Regions from separate parts of the Thermopolyspora flexuosa genome, predicted to be linked through region 2. Evidence: riboswitches for the same ligand, from Rfam matches in the RefSeq annotation. Region 2 holds a riboswitch; each other region holds the start of a gene.
The links. A riboswitch is a leader RNA that binds a small molecule or an ion and turns the genes downstream of it on or off. The one in region 2 is predicted to bind cyclic di-AMP.
Positions count from the first base shown of each region.

Region 1: linked by a shared signal. The riboswitch ahead of FHX40_RS21055 (C40 family peptidase) and the one ahead of FHX40_RS14140 (C40 family peptidase) in region 2 are both predicted to bind cyclic di-AMP.
Region 3: linked by a shared signal. The riboswitch ahead of FHX40_RS25650 (hypothetical protein) and the one ahead of FHX40_RS14140 (C40 family peptidase) in region 2 are both predicted to bind cyclic di-AMP.

Region 1 covers NZ_VFPQ01000001.1:4,909,342-4,915,092, forward strand. The annotation lists partial or broken gene FHX40_RS21050 (amino-acid N-acetyltransferase) at 1-356, opposite strand, end outside; cyclic di-AMP (ydaO/yuaA leader) riboswitch at 656-830, shown strand; gene FHX40_RS21055 (C40 family peptidase) at 834-1,805, shown strand; gene FHX40_RS21060 (helix-turn-helix domain-containing protein) at 2,012-2,260, opposite strand; gene lysX (bifunctional lysylphosphatidylglycerol synthetase/lysine--tRNA ligase LysX) at 2,481-3,977, opposite strand; gene FHX40_RS21070 (type III pantothenate kinase) at 4,137-4,922, opposite strand; gene FHX40_RS21075 (L-aspartate oxidase) at 4,922-5,751, opposite strand, start outside.
Region 2 covers NZ_VFPQ01000001.1:3,345,685-3,351,435, reverse strand. The annotation lists gene FHX40_RS14150 (NYN domain-containing protein) at 1-797, shown strand, start outside; gene FHX40_RS14145 (C40 family peptidase) at 1,000-1,983, shown strand; cyclic di-AMP (ydaO/yuaA leader) riboswitch at 2,853-3,009, shown strand; gene FHX40_RS14140 (C40 family peptidase) at 3,080-3,763, shown strand; gene FHX40_RS14135 (glycosyltransferase family 4 protein) at 4,010-5,158, shown strand; gene FHX40_RS14130 (AMP-dependent synthetase/ligase) at 5,574-5,751, opposite strand, start outside.
Region 3 covers NZ_VFPQ01000001.1:814,537-820,287, forward strand. The annotation lists gene FHX40_RS03575 (hypothetical protein) at 31-300, shown strand; gene FHX40_RS03580 (response regulator transcription factor) at 341-1,033, shown strand; gene FHX40_RS03585 (HAMP domain-containing sensor histidine kinase) at 1,062-2,204, shown strand; cyclic di-AMP (ydaO/yuaA leader) riboswitch at 2,805-2,985, shown strand; gene FHX40_RS25650 (hypothetical protein) at 3,386-4,126, shown strand; tRNA gene FHX40_RS03595 (tRNA-Lys) at 4,257-4,329, shown strand; gene FHX40_RS03600 (ArsB/NhaD family transporter) at 4,522-5,751, opposite strand, start outside.

The sequences.
Region 1 (5,751 bases), 1.6 Mb from region 2:
GTCAGGCAGAAGACACGGCGAAGTCCCAACTCCCGTGCGGTGTCGAGGAGGGCGCCGACGATGCGGTGGCCGATGCCGCGGCCGCGGTATTCCGGGTCCACGGCGACCGTGCGTATCTCCGCGAGGTCCTCCCAGAGCACGTGGAGCGCTCCGCACCCGACAACGACACCGCGGTGCTCCGCCACCCAGAACTCCTGCACGTCCTCATAGAGGGTGACGGTCGCCTTCTTGAGCAGCCGCGGTCCCACACCCGAGTACATGTCGACGAGCCGCCGGATCCCCCGCACATCCGGAGTGCGGGCACGTCGGACGACGATCTCGCTCTCCGGCGGGGTGAACTCCGCGACCTGCTCCATGACAGGTCAGAGTATCCTGCCGGAGCCCTGCCGTATCCGTTGGTCCGTTATCCCCGGACGATTCCGTGATGTGATCACATTTGCGGCCGGTCCGGAACCGCCCGGACGATCCGTTCCGCACCGGCTCCGACGTGCCGCTTCTCCGCTCCGGTACGGCACGGCGCCCCGCGGATCGGCGGGATATGCGGCCGTGACCGGACCGTGATTGAGAGGTTGTCGAATCACAACGAAATCGTGGTTTCGGTTGAGGGCCACCGGGGCGTGCATTAATGTCCAGCTTCGATGTCGGCCGTGTGCCCACGGCCGATCCGCCGAATCCCCACCGCCCCCGCACCGGCACGGGGAACCGGGGACCCATACCCTCGTGGGGGTGAATCCGAGGACTCCCGCCGGAGCGACCGGCACGGGGTCCGGTAGGGCTGCTCCCGGCCCGAACCCGTCAGCTAACCCGGTAGGCGGCCACCGAGAGGAGCTTGCTTGCTGCTGCGCACGTTCCTGGTCGGCGTCCTCGTCGCCGCACTGACGCTGGGTACCACCGCGTCGGCCTCGGCCGACCCCGAGCCCAGCCTCAACCGGCTCACCAAGCAGCTCGAGTCCCTCTACGAGGAGATCGAGAAGCTGACCGAGCAGTACAACGGCGAGCGCGAGCGGCTGAAGAAGGCCAAGCGGACGGCGGACGAGGCTCAGCGCGTGCTCCGCGAGAACGAGGACGAGCTCGCCGTCCGGCGCGAGCGCGCCAACCTGCTCACCCAGGGCGCGTACATGATGGGCGGCTTCGGCTCGGTGCTCGGCGCGGTCGGCAGCGCCGACCCCGACGCCTACCTCGACGGCGCGGCGACCGGGTACGCGCTGCAGATGGAGCGCGGCGCCGAGGTGAACCGGCTCAGCAAGCTGCTCGCGGACGCCGAGCGGGCCAAGAAGGAGGCCCAGCGGCAGCAGGCCGAGGTCGCCAAGATCGTCAAGAGCCTCGACGCGCGCCGCGAGAAGATCACCAAGCTGATCGCCCGTACCGAGAGCAGCATCTACCGCGAGGCGAACGAGCAGCTCAAGGCCGCCGCGGGCAGGCCGCGGCGGATGAACATCCCGATCGTCGGGAACGGCAAGGCCGCCCAGGCCGCGCGGTGGGCGATGACCCAGCAGCTCAAGCCGTACGTGTGGGGGGCCGCGGGCCCGAACGCCTACGACTGCTCCGGCCTGGTGATGTGGGCGTACGCGAAGGTGGGCATCCGCCTGCCGCACTACACCGGCACCCAGTGGACCGCCGGCCGCCACATCCCCAAGAGCGAGCTGCGCCCCGGCGATCTGGTGTTCTTCTACAGCGACCTGCACCACGTCGGCATCTACATCGGCGGCGGCCTCATGGTGCACGCCCCGCGGACCGGTGACGTGGTGCGCGTGGCCTCGATCAACAACCGGCCCTTCGCGGGGGCCGTCCGCATCGCCGACTGACGCGCCCGGCGGCCTCGGCCGACGGACGGGCGTGCGGCGGTACACGCCGCCTGCCGCCGGCACCCCGGTGCGGTTCCCGCCCTGCCGCCCCGGCACCGCGGAGTCCGGCTTCGGCCGCTGACGAACGAAGCCCGGGCGGCCACCACACGGTCGGTGGGGCACGTCCGGGTCCGGTCCGTCGAGTTCGGGCGCGTCCGGATGGCGGATCAGATGAGTCGCCTGCGGGCCGCCCAGGCGACCGCCTCGATGGCGGTGGCGACGCCGATGCGGTCGCAGATGCCGCGCAGCCGACGCCGCACGGTGCGCCCGCTCACGTCGAGCCGCCGCCCGACCCGGTCGACCGTGACGCCCTTGGCGAGCTCGGACAGCAGGAGCAGGTCCTCCTCGGTGAGCGTGACGCCCTCCGTGGCGACGACGCGATCGCCCCGTTGGGTAACCACATCGGAAACCGCCATCGGGAAACCTCCCTCACGACGAACTCGGCGATGTCGCTTTGTCTTGGCCCGCTCCGTGTCGAACGCTAAACGCATCGATCAAGGTCGTCAAGCGCTGTGCGGTGGTTCTGTGGAGAACCCCACAAACACGTCACCGAGGGGCATGATCGATTTTTACGATCACACCCCTCGGCGCCGAATTTGAGATTTCACGAAAACGGACGAAATATATCGTCCGGATTCACTGGATGGGCTTGACCAGCGGGAACAGGATCGTCTCCCGGATGTTCCTCCCGGTGAACGCCATGATCATCCGGTCGATGCCCACGCCCACGCCGCCGGTCGGCGGCATGCCGTACTCCAATGCCCGGAGGAAATCCTCGTCGAGCTGCATCGCCTCCGGATCCCCGCCCGCCGCGAGCAGCGACTGCTCGGTGAGCCGGCGCCGCTGCTCGATCGGATCGATGAGCTCCGAATACGCGGTGGCGAGCTCGGTGCCGAAACCGATGAGGTCCCATTTCTCGGTGAGCCGGGGGTCCTCCCGGTGCTGCCGGGTGAGCGGCGAGGTCTCGACGGGGTAGTCCATCACGAAGGTGGGCTGGATCAGCGTGTGCTCGACGAGCGCCTCGAACAGCTCCTGCACGAGCTTGCCCGGCCCCCACTTGGGGTCCCACGGCACCTCGCGCTTGTCCGCGAACCGCCGCAGCGTCTCCAGCGGCGTGTCCGGCGTGATCTCCTCGCCGAGCGCCTCCGAGACCGAGCCGTACAGGGTGATCCGCGGCCACTCCTCCAGCCCGAGGTCGTACTCCTTGCCCTCGTGCACCACGACCGTCGTGCCCAGCGCGGCCACCACGGCCCGCTGGTACATGCGCTGGGTGAGCCGCGCCATGTCGTGGTAGTCGAGGTACGTGCCGTACGCCTCGAGCATGGTGAACTCGGGGTTGTGCGTCGCGTCGGCGCCCTCGTTGCGGAAGTTCCGGTTGATCTCGAAGACCTTCTCGATGCCGCCGACCACGAGCCGCTTGAGGTAGAGCTCGATCGCGATGCGCAGATAGAGCTCCATGTCGTAGGCGTTGATGTGGGTCTTGAACGGCCGTGCCGCGGCGCCGCCGTGGATCGGCTGCAGCATCGGCGTCTCGACCTCGAGGTAGCCCTCCTCGTGCCAGAAGTCGCGCACCGCCCGCACGGTCTCGCTGCGCAGGTACGCCATGCGGCGCGCCTCGTCGTTCACGATCAGGTCGACGTAGCGCATGCGCACCCGGGCCTCGGGGTCGGTGAGACCCTTGTGCTTGTCCGGCAGCGGCCGCAGGCACTTGGAGGTCAGCGCCCACCGGTCCACCATGACCGACAGCTCACCGCGCCGCGACGTGACCACCTCGCCCTCGACGCCCACGTGGTCGCCGAGGTCGATGTCCCGCTTCCACCGGGCCAGCGCCTCCTCGCCGACGCGGTCGAGCGAGAGCATGATCTGCATCGCGGCCGTGCCGTCGCGAATCGTCGCGAAGCACAGCTTGCCGCTCGTCCGCAGCAGCATGACCCGGCCGGTGACCCCGACACGCTCGCCCGTCGCGGTGTCCGGCGCCAGCCCCTGGTGTTTCTCCCGCACCTCGGCGATGGTCGCGGTCCGCGGGAAGTTCACCGGGTAGGGGTCGATGCCCTCCTTGCGGAGGCGCTCCAGCTTCTCCCGGCGTACCCGGATCTGCTCGGGAAGCGAGGTCGTCGTCACATCTTCGGTCACAGGGTTAAGGGTAGCGAGGGCGCACACGTGATCTGGACCGAGGAGAACCGGGGGCACCCTCGCCCGCGCCCCCGATCACCCGCTCCGGACCGACGGCGCCGCCGCGGTGGGGCTCCTCCGGCCGATCCGGTACGGCCGGCACGCGCGGCGCGGGCCGGGTCACTGGGAGACGTTCTTCTGGTAGATGAGCCGCAGCCCGATGAGGGTGAGCCAGGGCTCGTGGATGTCGATCGACCCGGCCTCCCCGACGACGAGCGGGGCGAGGCTGCCGGTGGCGACGACGGTGACCTCCTCGGGGTTGGGGGAGAGCTCGGCGGCCATGCGCTCCACGATGCCGTCGACGAGCCCGGCGAAGCCGTACACGATGCCCGACTGCAGCGCCTCCACCGCGTTCTTGGCGATCACCGAGCGGGGGCGGACCAGCTCCACCTTGTGCAGCTGGGCACCGGCCGAGGCGAGCGCGTCCACGGAGATCTCGATGCCGGGCGCGGTCACCGCGCCCACGTACTCGCCCTTGGCGGAGACCGCGTCGAACGAGGTCGCGGTGCCGAAGTCGACCACCACGCACGGCCCGCGGTACAGGGTGTAGGCGGCGAGCGCGTTCACCACCCGGTCGGCGCCCACCTCCTTGGGGTTGTCCATGCGGACCGGCACCCCGGTGCGCACCCCGGGCTCGACCACGACCGTGGGCACGTCGCCGTAGTACCGGCGGGACATCTCCCGCATCTCGTTGAGCACCGACGGCACGGTCGAGCAGATCGCGATGCCGCTGATGTCGGCGTTCTTCAGCAGCGGCGACTGGGCGAGCAGCCCCTGCAGCACCACGGCGATCTCGTCGGCGGTGCGCCGCGGGTCGGTGGCGATCCGCCAGTGCTCGATGACCTCCTCTCCCTCGAACAGACCCAGCACCGTGTGGGTGTTACTGACGTCGACGGCCAGCAGCATCAGGCCCTCCGCAGGTCCAGCGCGATGTCCAGGGCGGCCGCGGAGTGGGTGAGCGCGCCCACCGCGAGGTAGTCGACGCCGGTCTCGGCGACCTCGCGGGCCGTCTCCAGGGTGAGACCGCCGCTGGCCTCCAGCCGCGCCCGGCCGTTCACCAGGCGCACCGCCTCGGCGAGCTCCTCGACGCCGAAGTTGTCCAGCAGGATCTCCTGCGCGCCCGCGTCGAGCACGGGCGGGATCTGGTCGATGCGGTCCACCTCGACCTCGATCGGCAGGTCCGGGTACGCCGCCCGCACCGCCAGGAACGCCTTGTCCACCCCTCCCGCGGCCACCACGTGATTGTCCTTGATCAGCGCGGCGTCGGACAGCGACATTCGATGGTTGACACCGCCGCCGCAGCGGACCGCGTACTTCTCCAGCGCGCGCAGCCCGGGGAGGGTCTTGCGGCTGTCCCGGATCTTCGCCTTGGTGCCGGCCACCGCGGCCACCCAGCGCGCGGTGAGGGTGGCGATGCCGGACAGGTGGGTGAGGAAGTTGAGCGCGGTGCGCTCCGCGGTGAGGATGTCCCGGGCCGGGCCGGTGACCGTCATCAGCACCTCGCCCGCCTTGACCGCGTCGCCGTCCTCGACGTGCCGCACCGCGGTCACCCGGTTCGCGGAGACCACGGCGAGCACCGCCTCGGCGACCGGCAGGCCGGCGACCACGCCGTCGCGGCGGGCGACGAAGTCGGCGACCGCGGTCTGCTCCTCCGGGATCGTCGCCCGGCTGGTGACGTCGCCCGCCTCGGTGAGGTCCTCGTCGAGCGCGGTGCGCACCAGGTGCAGCACGGCCT
Region 2 (5,751 bases):
TGCGGCGCAAGCTGCACGAGGCGCGGGAGCGGGTCAAGACCGCCGAGGCGCGGGCGCAGGAGCTGGAGGCGGCCGCGGCGGAGGCGAAGGCCGCCGCCGCGCAGGCGGCGAGCGCGAGCGAGGCCGAGGTACGGCGGCTGCGGGAGCGGCTCGCCGAGGCCGAGGAACAGGTCGACGCGGCCCGCCGTGCCGCGCGCGAGGGGCGCAGCTTCGACGACGCGCGCATCCGGGTGCTGCTCGACACGCTGCAGGACGCCGCGGCCGGGCTGCGCAGCGAGCTGGCGCTGCCCGCGTCCATCACCCGCCCGGCGGACTCGGTGGCCGCGGTCGCCCCGGGGCGTCCGAGCGTACGGGCGATGCCCGCCCGCGCCCTCGACGACGACGATCCGGAGCTGCTCGACCAGCTGCTCGCCATCCCCCGGCTGCACCTCATCGTCGACGGCTACAACGTCACCAAGACCGGCTATCCGTCGCTCACCCTCGTCGACCAGCGCGCCCGGCTGCTCACCGGGCTCGGCGGCCTCGCCGTGCAGTCCCGCGTGGAGATCACCTGCGTGTTCGACGGCGCCGAGCTCGACGGCCCGGTGCAGGTGCAGGCCCCGCGCGGGGTGCGCGTGCTGTTCAGCGCGCCCGGCGAGATCGCCGACGACCTCATCCGCCGGCTGGTGCGCGCCGAGCCGCCCGGCCGGGCGATGGCGGTGGTCTCCTCCGACCGGGAGGTGGCCGAGTCGGTCCGGCGCATGGGCGCCCGTCCGTTGCCGTCATCCGTGCTGCTCCGTCGCCTGGGACGAGGGTGATCCCGCCTGGGGGTACGGCCGCCGCGTGCCTTCGGTTCAATACCGGTGAACCGGTTGAAATCCCAGAATTCTCTTGAGTAACGTCACGCCCCGGTTATCTCGCTGGGGAAGGCTGGCACCAAACGTGGCCGTACGCGATGTTCGGAATGGACGCATCCTCGACGAGTCGGGCCGGGATTCCGCTCCTGGCCGGGGGCGTCCGATGTGGCACCGCCGGGTGCCGCTCGCGGTCGGCCTGTCCGCGGCCATGGTGGTCGCGTTCCAGGCCGGCCTGGCCGGCCCGGCCATGGCCGAGCCGCGGCCCACGATCGCCGAGGCGAAGGCGAAGCTGAAGAAGCTCGAGGACAAGGCGGACCTGGCGGTCGAGCGGTACAACGAGGCCAACGAGCGCTGGAAGAAGACGCGCAAGAAGTACCAGGAGCTCAACGCCGACCTCAAGGAGCGCCAGGAGCGGGTGGACCGCATGCGCGCCGACATCCGCAGCCTGGTGGCGACCGCCTACTCCGAGGGCGACATCGGGATCGCCGGCATCACCGGCGCCGGGGACCCGCAGCGGGCGCTGAGCGGCATCGCCACGCTCACCCAGCTCTCCGCCGCCCGGGCCGAGGCGCTCAAGGGCTTCGAGCAGGCGGTCAAGGAGCTGGAGCAGCGGCGCGACGAGGCCAAGAAGGCCATGAAGGAGGCGGAGGAGGACCGCGAGGACTTCCGCCGCAAGAAGATCGAGGTCGAGAAGCTCGTGCGCGAGCAGGAGCGGCTGCTGCGCCGGCTGGGGACCTACAAGACCGGCGACCCCAACAGCGCCGGCATGCGCTACACCGGGCCCGCCTCGGGCAACGCCCGGGTCGCGCTGCAGTTCGCCTTCGCGCAGATCGGCAAGCCGTACCGGTACGGCGGCACCGGGCCGGGGGCGTGGGACTGCTCCGGCCTCACCCAGGCGGCCTGGCGGGCGGCCGGGGTGGAGCTGCCGCGTACCACCACGCAGCAGTGGGCGTGGGGCGCGAGCCGGCGGGTGCCGCTGGACGCGCTGCAGCCGGGCGACCTGGTGTTCAGCCGGAGCCTGGGGCACGTCGGCCTCTACATCGGCGGCGGGAAGATGGTGCACGCGCCGCGCACCGGTGACGTCGTGAAGATCACCACCCTCTCCGCCTACGGCATGCACCGCCTGCTCGGCGGGGTACGGCCGTAACCGCGGCGCCCGGCCCGTCGCGTCCCGGCGTGGGAGGCACCGGAAGGAACATCGCCGAACGGTGTCACGGGACGCGGGGCCGGGCGCGTGCCGTACGGCGGCCCGCCGTGCCGGGCGGGCGGCGCCGGGCGAACCTGATGATCGCCTCCTCGCCCCTGCGGCGACGCCTCGGTGACGTGAGCAGGCGCCGCCGCGAACCGGATCCGGCACCCCGTGCCGTTCCCGGCGGCACCGGCCCCGTGCGGTGCCGCCGGTCGCGTTCCCCCCTTCGCTCCGGCGGGCCGCCGCCGCGCCCGCGTACCCCTTTGCCGTCCTGCGACGAGCTGTTTTTTGCGAGCGCCTTTCATCGTCGAACCGGGCCGAACAATCGCTTGGGCGGCGGGTGATATTTCTCACGTTTAGTGGATGGCGCGGTGATTTATCGGCTCGTGATCTGCCGGGAAAGCGCTTCACCGGCATGCCGGGTTTCTCGGATGCTGAGATTTTCTCGGGTGTGGTCATGTTCCCGTGTTTCCTGCCGATGTGTAGCGATCATCGTTTCCCGGGCGCATGACGGCGTTTTGATCTTGAATCGTGTGGCCCATGGGGCGGATGTGGCGGTTTCAAGCCCCTGGAGGGGGTTTGTGATGCGAATCACAGAACGGTAACGAGAATGCCGCTGAACTGCGCTTTTCGTTTCCCGATCGGCCGTCGCGGAGTGAGCAGTTTCGGCGAAACGGTTCACGGCTTTGCCACGGCTGTGTAACTTTTCGGTTCGGCGGCGAGCGCGACATGCCGCTGCGGGAAGCGCCCGGCACCGGCGCCGGGCGTGCAGATAACAGATCAATATCCGGCCGCGATCCGCGCGATGGACGATCGCCGGAGCGGAGCGCGGCGAACCGCCGAGTCCATGCAGTCAGGAGGCATGGAGCCGGGGACCCAATCGGCCCTCCCAGGGCCACGGGGTGAATCGGTGATCGCACCGTAGGGCGAGACTTCCCCACCCGAACCCGTCAGCTAACCCGGTAGGCACAAGCGGAAGACCCTAGGAGAGATCCTGTCTACCAACGCGCACAACCCCCGTCTGTCTCGTGCCGCCCGCGTCACCCTCGGTGGCGTGGCGCTCACCGTGACCGTGTCGACCGGGGCGGTCGCCATCGATTCCCCCGCGGCGAACGCCGCCACCACCGAGCACGGCACGACGGCCGCGGCCCGGACCGGATCGCCGGTCCCCGCCGCCACGACCGGGATCCTGGAGACCACGACGCCGGCCGGCGCCACCCTGGGCGGCGTCGTGTCGGCCGCGGGGCGGGCGTCGGCGAGCACGGCGACCGGGAGCACGGCGGACGCCACCTCCACCTCGTCGAGCGGCACGAAGACGAAGGACGCGAAGTCCGGTGACGCGAGCGGCAGGAAGCTGAGCAGGGCCGCACGCCAGCGCCTCAAGGCGAGCAAGGCCGTGGCCGTCGCGAAGTCGAAGATCGGCGCGCCGTACCGGTACGGCGGCACCGGGCCGCACGCCTTCGACTGCTCCGGCTTCGTGCAGTACGCCTGGCGGAAGGCCGGCGTGCGGATTCCGCGCGTGACCACCGCCCAGTACCGCCTGATCAAGACCAAGGTCTCCTGGAACGACCTCCGCCCGGGCGACCTGCTCTTCTTCAACGGCAAGGGCCATGTCGGCATGTACGTCGGGAAGGGCAGGATGATCCACTCGCCGAGCTCCGGCAAGCGGGTGCGGATCGACAAGCTCAGCGCCTGGCGCAGGTCCTCGTTCAGCGGCGCCGTGCGCCCGGGCCTGTAGCCCGCGGCGAACCGCGACGGAGCGCGGCCCCGCCCACCGCAGCGGTGGGCGGGGCCGCGCCCTGTCCCGGGCCCTCACCGCGACCGGCCGTCGCCGCACCCCGCGCGCGGGGCGCCGGGGCGCGGCCGGGGGATCGCTCCGGGCTGCCGCCGCGGCGACCGGTGTGTGCAGTAGATTCGGAGCGCGTCCCATCGCCTCCGGGGCGCACGCCAAGGCACCCGCCTCCGCGCACCGAGACGGCCCGACGTGAGCACCCTGATCGTCACCAACGACTTCCCGCCCCGGCCGGGCGGCATCCAGGCGTTCGTGCACGCCCTGGCCGTGCGCCGCCCGCCCGGCTCGGTGGTGGTCTACGCGCCGCGGTGGAAGGGGTGCGAGGCGTTCGACGCGCGCCAGCCGTACCGGGTGGTGCGGCACCCCACCTCGCTCATGCTGCCGGTGCCGTCGGTCGCCCGGCGCGCGGCCCGGCTGGTGCGGGAGCACGGGTGCGACACGGTCGTGTTCGGGGCGGCGCTGCCGATGGGCCTGCTCGCGCCCGCGCTGCGGCAGGCCGGGGCGCGCCGCGTGGTCATGCTCACCCACGGGCACGAGGCCGCCTGGGCCGGCCTCGGGGTCGGCCGCGCGCTGCTGCGCCGCATCGCCGAGGGCGCCGACGTCGTCACCTACCTCGGCGGCTACACCTTCGACCGGCTCTCCGGCCCGATCCCGCCGGAGAAGCTGGTACGGCTCACGCCCGGCGTGGACACCGAGGTGTTCCGGCCCGGGGCGGGCGGTGCCGAGATCCGGGCGGCGCTCGGCCTGGGGGACCGGCCGGTGGTGGTGTGCGTCTCCCGGCTGGTGCCGCGCAAGGGGCAGGACATGCTCATCCGGGTCTGGCCGGAGGTGCTGCGCGCGGCCCCGGGGGCCTTCCTGCTGCTCGTCGGCGGCGGGCCGTACCGCAGGACGCTGGAGCGCATGATCGCCTCGCTCGGCCTGGGCGGGTCGGTGCTCGTCACCGGCACCGTGCCGTGGGGGCGGCTGCCCGCCTACTACGACGCGGGCGACGTGTTCGCGATGCCGTGCCGTACCCGGCGGTGGGGCATGGACGTGGAGGGGCTCGGCATCGTGTACCTGGAGGCGTCGGCGACCGGCCTGCCCGTGGTCGCGGGCAACTCGGGCGGTGCCCCGGACGCGGTGGTGCCCGGGCAGACCGGCCTGGTCGTGGACGGCGGCTCGCCCGACGAGGTCGCGGACGCGCTGATCGGCCTGCTCAAGGACCCCGCCGGGGCGCGGGCGATGGGGGAGCGCGGCCGGGCGTGGATCGAGCGCGAGTGGCGCTGGGACGCGGTCGCCGACCGCTTCGCCGCGCTGCTGTCGGGCGCCGCCGACCTCAAGGATGCAGGGGCAGACCCTTGAGCGCCTTGTCCACCGCGTTGCGTGCACCCCAGCCGGCCCGGCCTCGTCGCCGCGGTCTTGAACGCTGGTGCGCCCCGCCGGTACGGCCGCGCCGGTCCTGCGGCCCGGGACGACCGGCGGGGTGGGGGAGCGGAGCCACGCGGATCCCTGGGCCGACGGCGGGGCCTGCACTACGCTCGGGGACCGTGAACCGACGCCAGGCACCGGCGCCGGCGTCCCCCGCGCCGGGAGTTTCGCAGGCCGAGCGGGCAGGATGGACCGGCCGGGACGGCCACGGCGCGCACGCCGCCCACGGTGAGCCCGAGGACGGGTGCACGCCCCGCGTCTGCCGGGCGGCGGCCTGACCGCCGCACTCCTCGCCGCCGGCCGGGAAAACGGCGCGGGGGCCGTGTCACCACGGCCCCCGCCGTGATGCTCAGCTGTAGAGGCTCTCGATCTGCTTGGCGAAGTCGCGGGCGACGATGTCGCGCTTGAGCTTGAGGCTCGGCGTGACGTGCCCGGTCTCCTCGGTGAGGTCGGTGTCGAGCACCACGAACTTCTTGATCTGCTCGGCCTTGGAGACCATGCGGTTCGCCTCGTCGACCGCCTTCTGC
Region 3 (5,751 bases), 2.5 Mb from region 2:
AACGCCCACCCTGCAGGGAACAGGGCGGGCATGACCGATCCGGAGGAGCTCTCCACCCGCGAGCTGCACGACCGCGCCGTGGCCCACGCGGTACGGCACGGCGACGTGGCGTTCCTGTGGCGGCTGCTGCGCACGATCCCCGTGGCGTGGGCGGCCGCCGGGCACGCCGAGGAGGCCGCCGGCGACCTGAGCCGGATCTCCGCGCTGGTCAGCGACGCGCTCGGCGCGGGCGAGGGCGAGCTGGGGGAGGCGCTGCGCCCGGTCTACCTGGACTACCTTCGCAGGCATCCGGAGGCCTGAATACCCTGGAATCATCCCCCGGACAGCAAAGGTGCCGAAGATCGATACCCCCGTCCGCGTGCTCGTCGTCGAGGACGAGCCGCAGCTGCGCAACGCCGTGTCGCGCGCCCTCCGCATGGAGGGCTACGCCGTCGAGGTCGCCGAGGACGGGCCCGCCGGCCTCGCCGCCATGGCGAGCGAGCGCCCGGACCTCGTCGTGCTCGACGTCATGCTGCCGCGGATGGACGGGCTCGAGGTGTGCCGCCGCATGCGCCGCAACGGCGACACCACGCCGGTGCTCATGCTCACCGCGCTCGACAGCGTGGGGGACCGGGTGGCCGGGCTGGACGCGGGGGCCGACGACTACCTGGTGAAGCCGTTCGCGCTGGAGGAGCTGTTCGCCCGGATCCGGGCGCTGCTGCGCCGCGCCGGGCCGGGGGAGTGCGACGCCCCGCTCACCTTCGCCGACCTCACGCTCTACCCGCGCAGCCGCCAGGGCAAGCGCGGCGACCGCCGGTTCGACCTCACCCGCACCGAGTACGCGCTGCTCGAGCTGCTCATGCGCAACGCCGGCCAGGTGCTCACCCGGGAGGTGATCCTCGAGCGCATCTGGGGCTACGAGTTCACCCCGGGCTCGAACTCGCTCGAGGTCTACATCGGGTACCTGCGGCGCAAGACCGAGGCGGGCGGGGAGGTCCGGCTGATCCAGACCGTGCACGGGCTCGGCTACGCGCTGCGGGAGCCGACGACGTGACCGGGAGCGACGCGGGGGGAGGCGCGGCATGAAGCGGTTGCCGCTGGTGTGGCGGCTCGCGCTCTGCGCGGGCGTGGCCGCCGCGGGCAGTGTGATCACGGTGCTGGCCGGGGCCTACGTGCTCGCCTGCCGCCGGGTGGAGGACCTGGGCAGGGCGGGCGCGCTCGGCCCCTACTACGGCGACCACGGCCCGTACCCGCCGGTCGGCCCGGCCGGCGTGCTCGACAAGGTGGCCGGGCTGCAGGCCGAGCTCGGCTGGCCGTTCGTCGTGGTGGCGCTCGGCGGCCTGGTGCTCGCCGCCGTGCTCGGCTACATCGCCGCCCGCACCGCGCTGCGCCCGGTGGCCACGCTCACCTCGCTCGCCGAGCGGGTGGCGGCCACCCGTGACCTCGGCACCCGCATCGAGGTGGACCGCGACGACGAGCTGGGCAGCCTGGCGCGTAGCTTCAACACGATGCTCGACGCGCTCGAGCGCTCGGCGAAGGCGCAGCGCAGGCTCGTCGCCGACGCCTCCCACGAGCTGCGCACCCCGCTCGCCGCGCTGCGCACGAACGTGGAGCTGCTGCGCCGCGCGGACCGGCTCGACCCCGCCGAGCGCGCCGAGCTGCTCCAGGAGACCCTCGACGGGCTGGAGGAGCTGAGCGCGCTCGTCTCCGACGTGGTGGAGCTCGCCCGCGACGAGGAGCCGTCGGTGCTGCTCGAGGACGTGCGGCTCGACGAGATCGTGGAGCGCGCGGCGGCCCGCGCCCGGGCGTACTGGCCGCGGGTGCACTTCCACGTGGACGTCGAGCCCGCCGTGGTGCGCGGCGTGCCCGACCGGCTCACCCGGGCGGTGGCGAACCTGCTCGACAACGCGGGCAAGTACAGCCCGGCGGGCGGCGTCGTCGAGGTACGGCTGCGCGGCGGCGAGCTGACCGTGCGCGACCACGGGCCGGGCATCGCCGAGGAGGACCTGCCGTACGTGTTCGACCGGTTCTACCGGGCGCCGAGCGCGCGCTCGATGCCGGGCTCCGGGCTCGGCCTCGCCATCGTGCGGCAGGTGGTGGAGGGCCACGGCGGCACGGTCGCGGCGGGGAACGCGCCGGGCGGCGGCACGGTCGTGCGCATGCGGCTGCCGCTGCAGCAGGCCCCGTCGCGGCCGTCGCGGGCCCGGCAGCCGGTGCGGGCCTGACCGGCGCGGCGTGCCGTACTCGGCGGGTAACGCCCGGCCTGGGGCTCTCTCGACCTGACCTGGCAGGTCATCGGCGGATGTATGCGATAGTTCCACCTGGCCATGACGCACTCATGACGTGCGTCTCGATAGTGTTGAGGCAGGTCATGGGACCTGGGGCGCAACCGGCGCACCACAGGACTTCTTTCCGATAGGGACGTGGAGGGGGGAACCACGTCCGGAGCGGGACCCGTGGCGCTTTGGGGGAGGCGCCGAAACGGGCCGCGTGAGTCGGGGCCGGGCAGCAGGGGGAACTGCCCGGCCCCGACGTATGTCCGGAAACGGTGGCCGGGGGGACAGGGGGACGCCCGTGGGAGGTCCGTCCGCCCGGCCCTCCGGCCTTTACCGCCCGTCGACGCCGTCGCCACCCGTCCGGGCCGCTCGGAACGCCGCCCGGGAAGGCGGTTCGGGGTCGTTCGACCGCCGCCACCCGGCCCCGCGCGGGTCTCCCAGGGGTAGATCTTTTTGGGTGTTTTGGGTGGTTATCTTGGCATTTGGGTGACTTAGGCACTAGTGTCTTGTTCCGTTATCCGATGGAGACCTGGCCTCCGCCAGGAGGCCGGCCATCCGACGCCGAATCCCACGGGCGCCCAGCGCCCCGGGAGCCGGGGACCCAGTCGCGCGGGCGGCGCAGTGCAGGCCGTACCCGCGAGGGGTGAATCCAGCGGCGCGTGGCGCGCTGGTAGGGCACTCCTAGCCCGAACCCGTCAGCTAACCCGGTAGGCGAGATAGGAGAGGAGAACCAGGTGGAGAACCCCGACTCCACGGCCTCGCCCCGCCGGCGGGCGCCGTCCCATGACCAGGGCGACGGCCGCGACAGCACGCGGCGGCCACGCACCCGAAGCACAGGCTGACCGCCCTCTGCTTCGCCCGAGGCCGATCGGATGACCTCCATCTCGGCCCTCGGCCCCAGGTAACGGCCCCGGCGGACATCCGCGCCGTCACCTGCACATCCTCGCACAACCCCGCCGCGTCGTGGTGCGGCGTGTCTCATATCGCTTTCGCTGCGGGCGCCACCACGTTCCGTCTTCCGGCCGGCGTCCTCCGGCCGCAGGCGCCCCGTCCACGTGCCTTGTGCTCTGCCCTAGAGGTGCCGAGGTCGACGTGGAAGTCCTGTCCCCTCACGGAAGACCTCCCGTTCGATGAAGTTCCCCTTTGGCCTGAACAAGAACGATGTCAAGACGAAGTACGCCCCCCTCGCCGCCGGCCTCGTCGGCATCACCATGGCGGGCCTGACCATCGCGGGCGTCACCGACGACGCGAACGGCACCGCCGCGAAGGCCAAGACCGTCGCCGCCGACGTCCAGCCGCTCGCGATGACCGCGGGTGCGCGCGCCGCCGAGGGCCTCGCCGCCGCCGCGGCCGAGGCGAAGCAGAAGGACGAGGCGAAGAAGCGGGCCGCCGAGGCGCAGCGCAAGGCCGAGGCGAGAAAGGCGGCGGCGGCGAAGAAGAAGGCGGCACAGGCCGAGCGGCGGCTGCTCGTCGGCACGACCAAGGCCTCCTACTTCTGGGACGACGGCTCCGGCCGCCAGGGCGACACCGGTATGCCCGCCTCCGGCAAGCCCATGCAGAAGGGCCTGTTCGCCTCCCCGAGCTGGCCGCTCGGCACCGAGGGCTACGTGATCTACAAGGGCAGGAAGGCGAAGTTCTTCATCGGCGACCGCGGCCCCGGCGTGCCCTCCAACCACGGCGTCATGCTCGACATCGACGGCAAGACCTTCGCCGAGCTCACCGGCGGCACCTGGGACCCGAACACGCTCACCGTGCGCGGCAACGGCGGCCTCGGCCACATCCACGTGACGTACGTCATCACCAAGTGGGGCAACGGCCCCGGCCGCCCCGGCAAGCCGGTCCCGTTCTCCACCGGCGCCTGGCGGGAGTGATCCGGCCCTCCCGACGCCGCCGCGACGCCCGGGCACGCCCGCGACGACCTCGCCGGCCGGATGCCCGGGCCGGTATCCGATTCCGATGTGCGCAGACGCCTCGGGACTGCTATGGTTACGAACGTCGCTCGCGCCGCTAGCTCAACTGGCAGAGCAGCTGACTCTTAATCAGCGGGTTCGGGGTTCGAGTCCCTGGCGGCGCACCCGAAGACGCGATCTGGGCACCGTCCACCGGCGGTGCCCAGATCGCGTTTGGCGCTCATGTCTCCGGCCGGTCCGGTTCGCCTCCCTGCGGACGCCGGAGGGAGGTCCGACCCGCGGGCGGAAGGCGTGCTCCCGCCCGCGGAACGGCGCTCGTCACCGGCGGTCGCTCCGGGCGCCCACCCGCGGCCCGCTCACGTGAAGTAGCGCAGCCACACGTACACCCACGCCATCACCATGCTGAGCACGGTGACGAGCGCGCCGTACTTGGTGAACTCCCAGAAGCTGATGCGGTGGCCGGTGCGCGCCGCGATGCCGATGGCGACGACGTTCGCGCTCGCCGCGACCGCCGTGCCGTTGCCGCCGAAGTCGGCGCCGAGGGCGAACGCCCACCACAGCGCCTGCCCGATCTCCGGGGCCGGGGCCTCGGCGACCAGCCCTTCGACGATCGGGGCCATCGTGGCGACGTAGGGGATGTTGTCGAAGAAGGCGCCGAGCACGCCCGAGCCGAACAGCAGCGTGGTCGCCGACAGGAAGGGCGCGTCACCGAGCAGGTTCACCGCCCAGGTGCCGATCGTCTCGATCACGCCCGTGTGCACGAGCCCCGCGACCATCACGAACAGGCCCATGAAGAACACGAGCGTCGGCCACTCGACCTCCTCCATCGTCTCCGCCACGTCGGCCTTGGCCACCAGCATCATCACGCCGGCGCCGACGAGCGCGACGATCGACGGGGCGACGTGCAGGACCGAGTGGAGTGCGAAGCCCGCGATCACGCCGGCGAGGACGATCAGGCAGCGGGCGAGCAGCCTGGGATCGGTGATCGCCCGCCTCTCCTGCAGCGCCATCACCTCGGCCACGTGCTCGGGGTTGTACCGGAAGCTCCGGGCGAACAGCACGCGGGTGAGCAGCACGAAGACCGCGAAGATGATGACCACGATCGGGGTCATGTGCACGAGGAAGTCGTTGAACGTCAGCCCCCCGCGGCTTCCGATGATGATGTTCGGCGGGTCGCCGATGAGCGTCGCCGCGCCGCCGATGTTGGAGGCGAGAACCTCGGCGATGAGGTACGGCTGAGCCGGGATCTGCAGGCGGTTGCACACGACTACCGTGACCGGCGCGACCAGCATGATCGTGGTCACGTTGTCGAGCACGGGGGACGCGACCGCGGTGATGATCATCAACATCACCATCAGCCGGTACGGCCGGCCCTGGGAGCGTTTCGCCGCCCAGATGGCCAGGTAGTCGAAGACGCCCGTCCGCTTGATGATCCCGACGATGATCATCATGCCGAAGAGCAGGAAGATGACGTTCCAGTCGATGCCCTCGTGCTCGGAGTAGAACACCTCCTCTCCGGGGATCAGCCCGAGGACGGCCATCAGCCCCGCGGCGATGAGAACGGTCTTGACCTTGTCCGCTTTCTC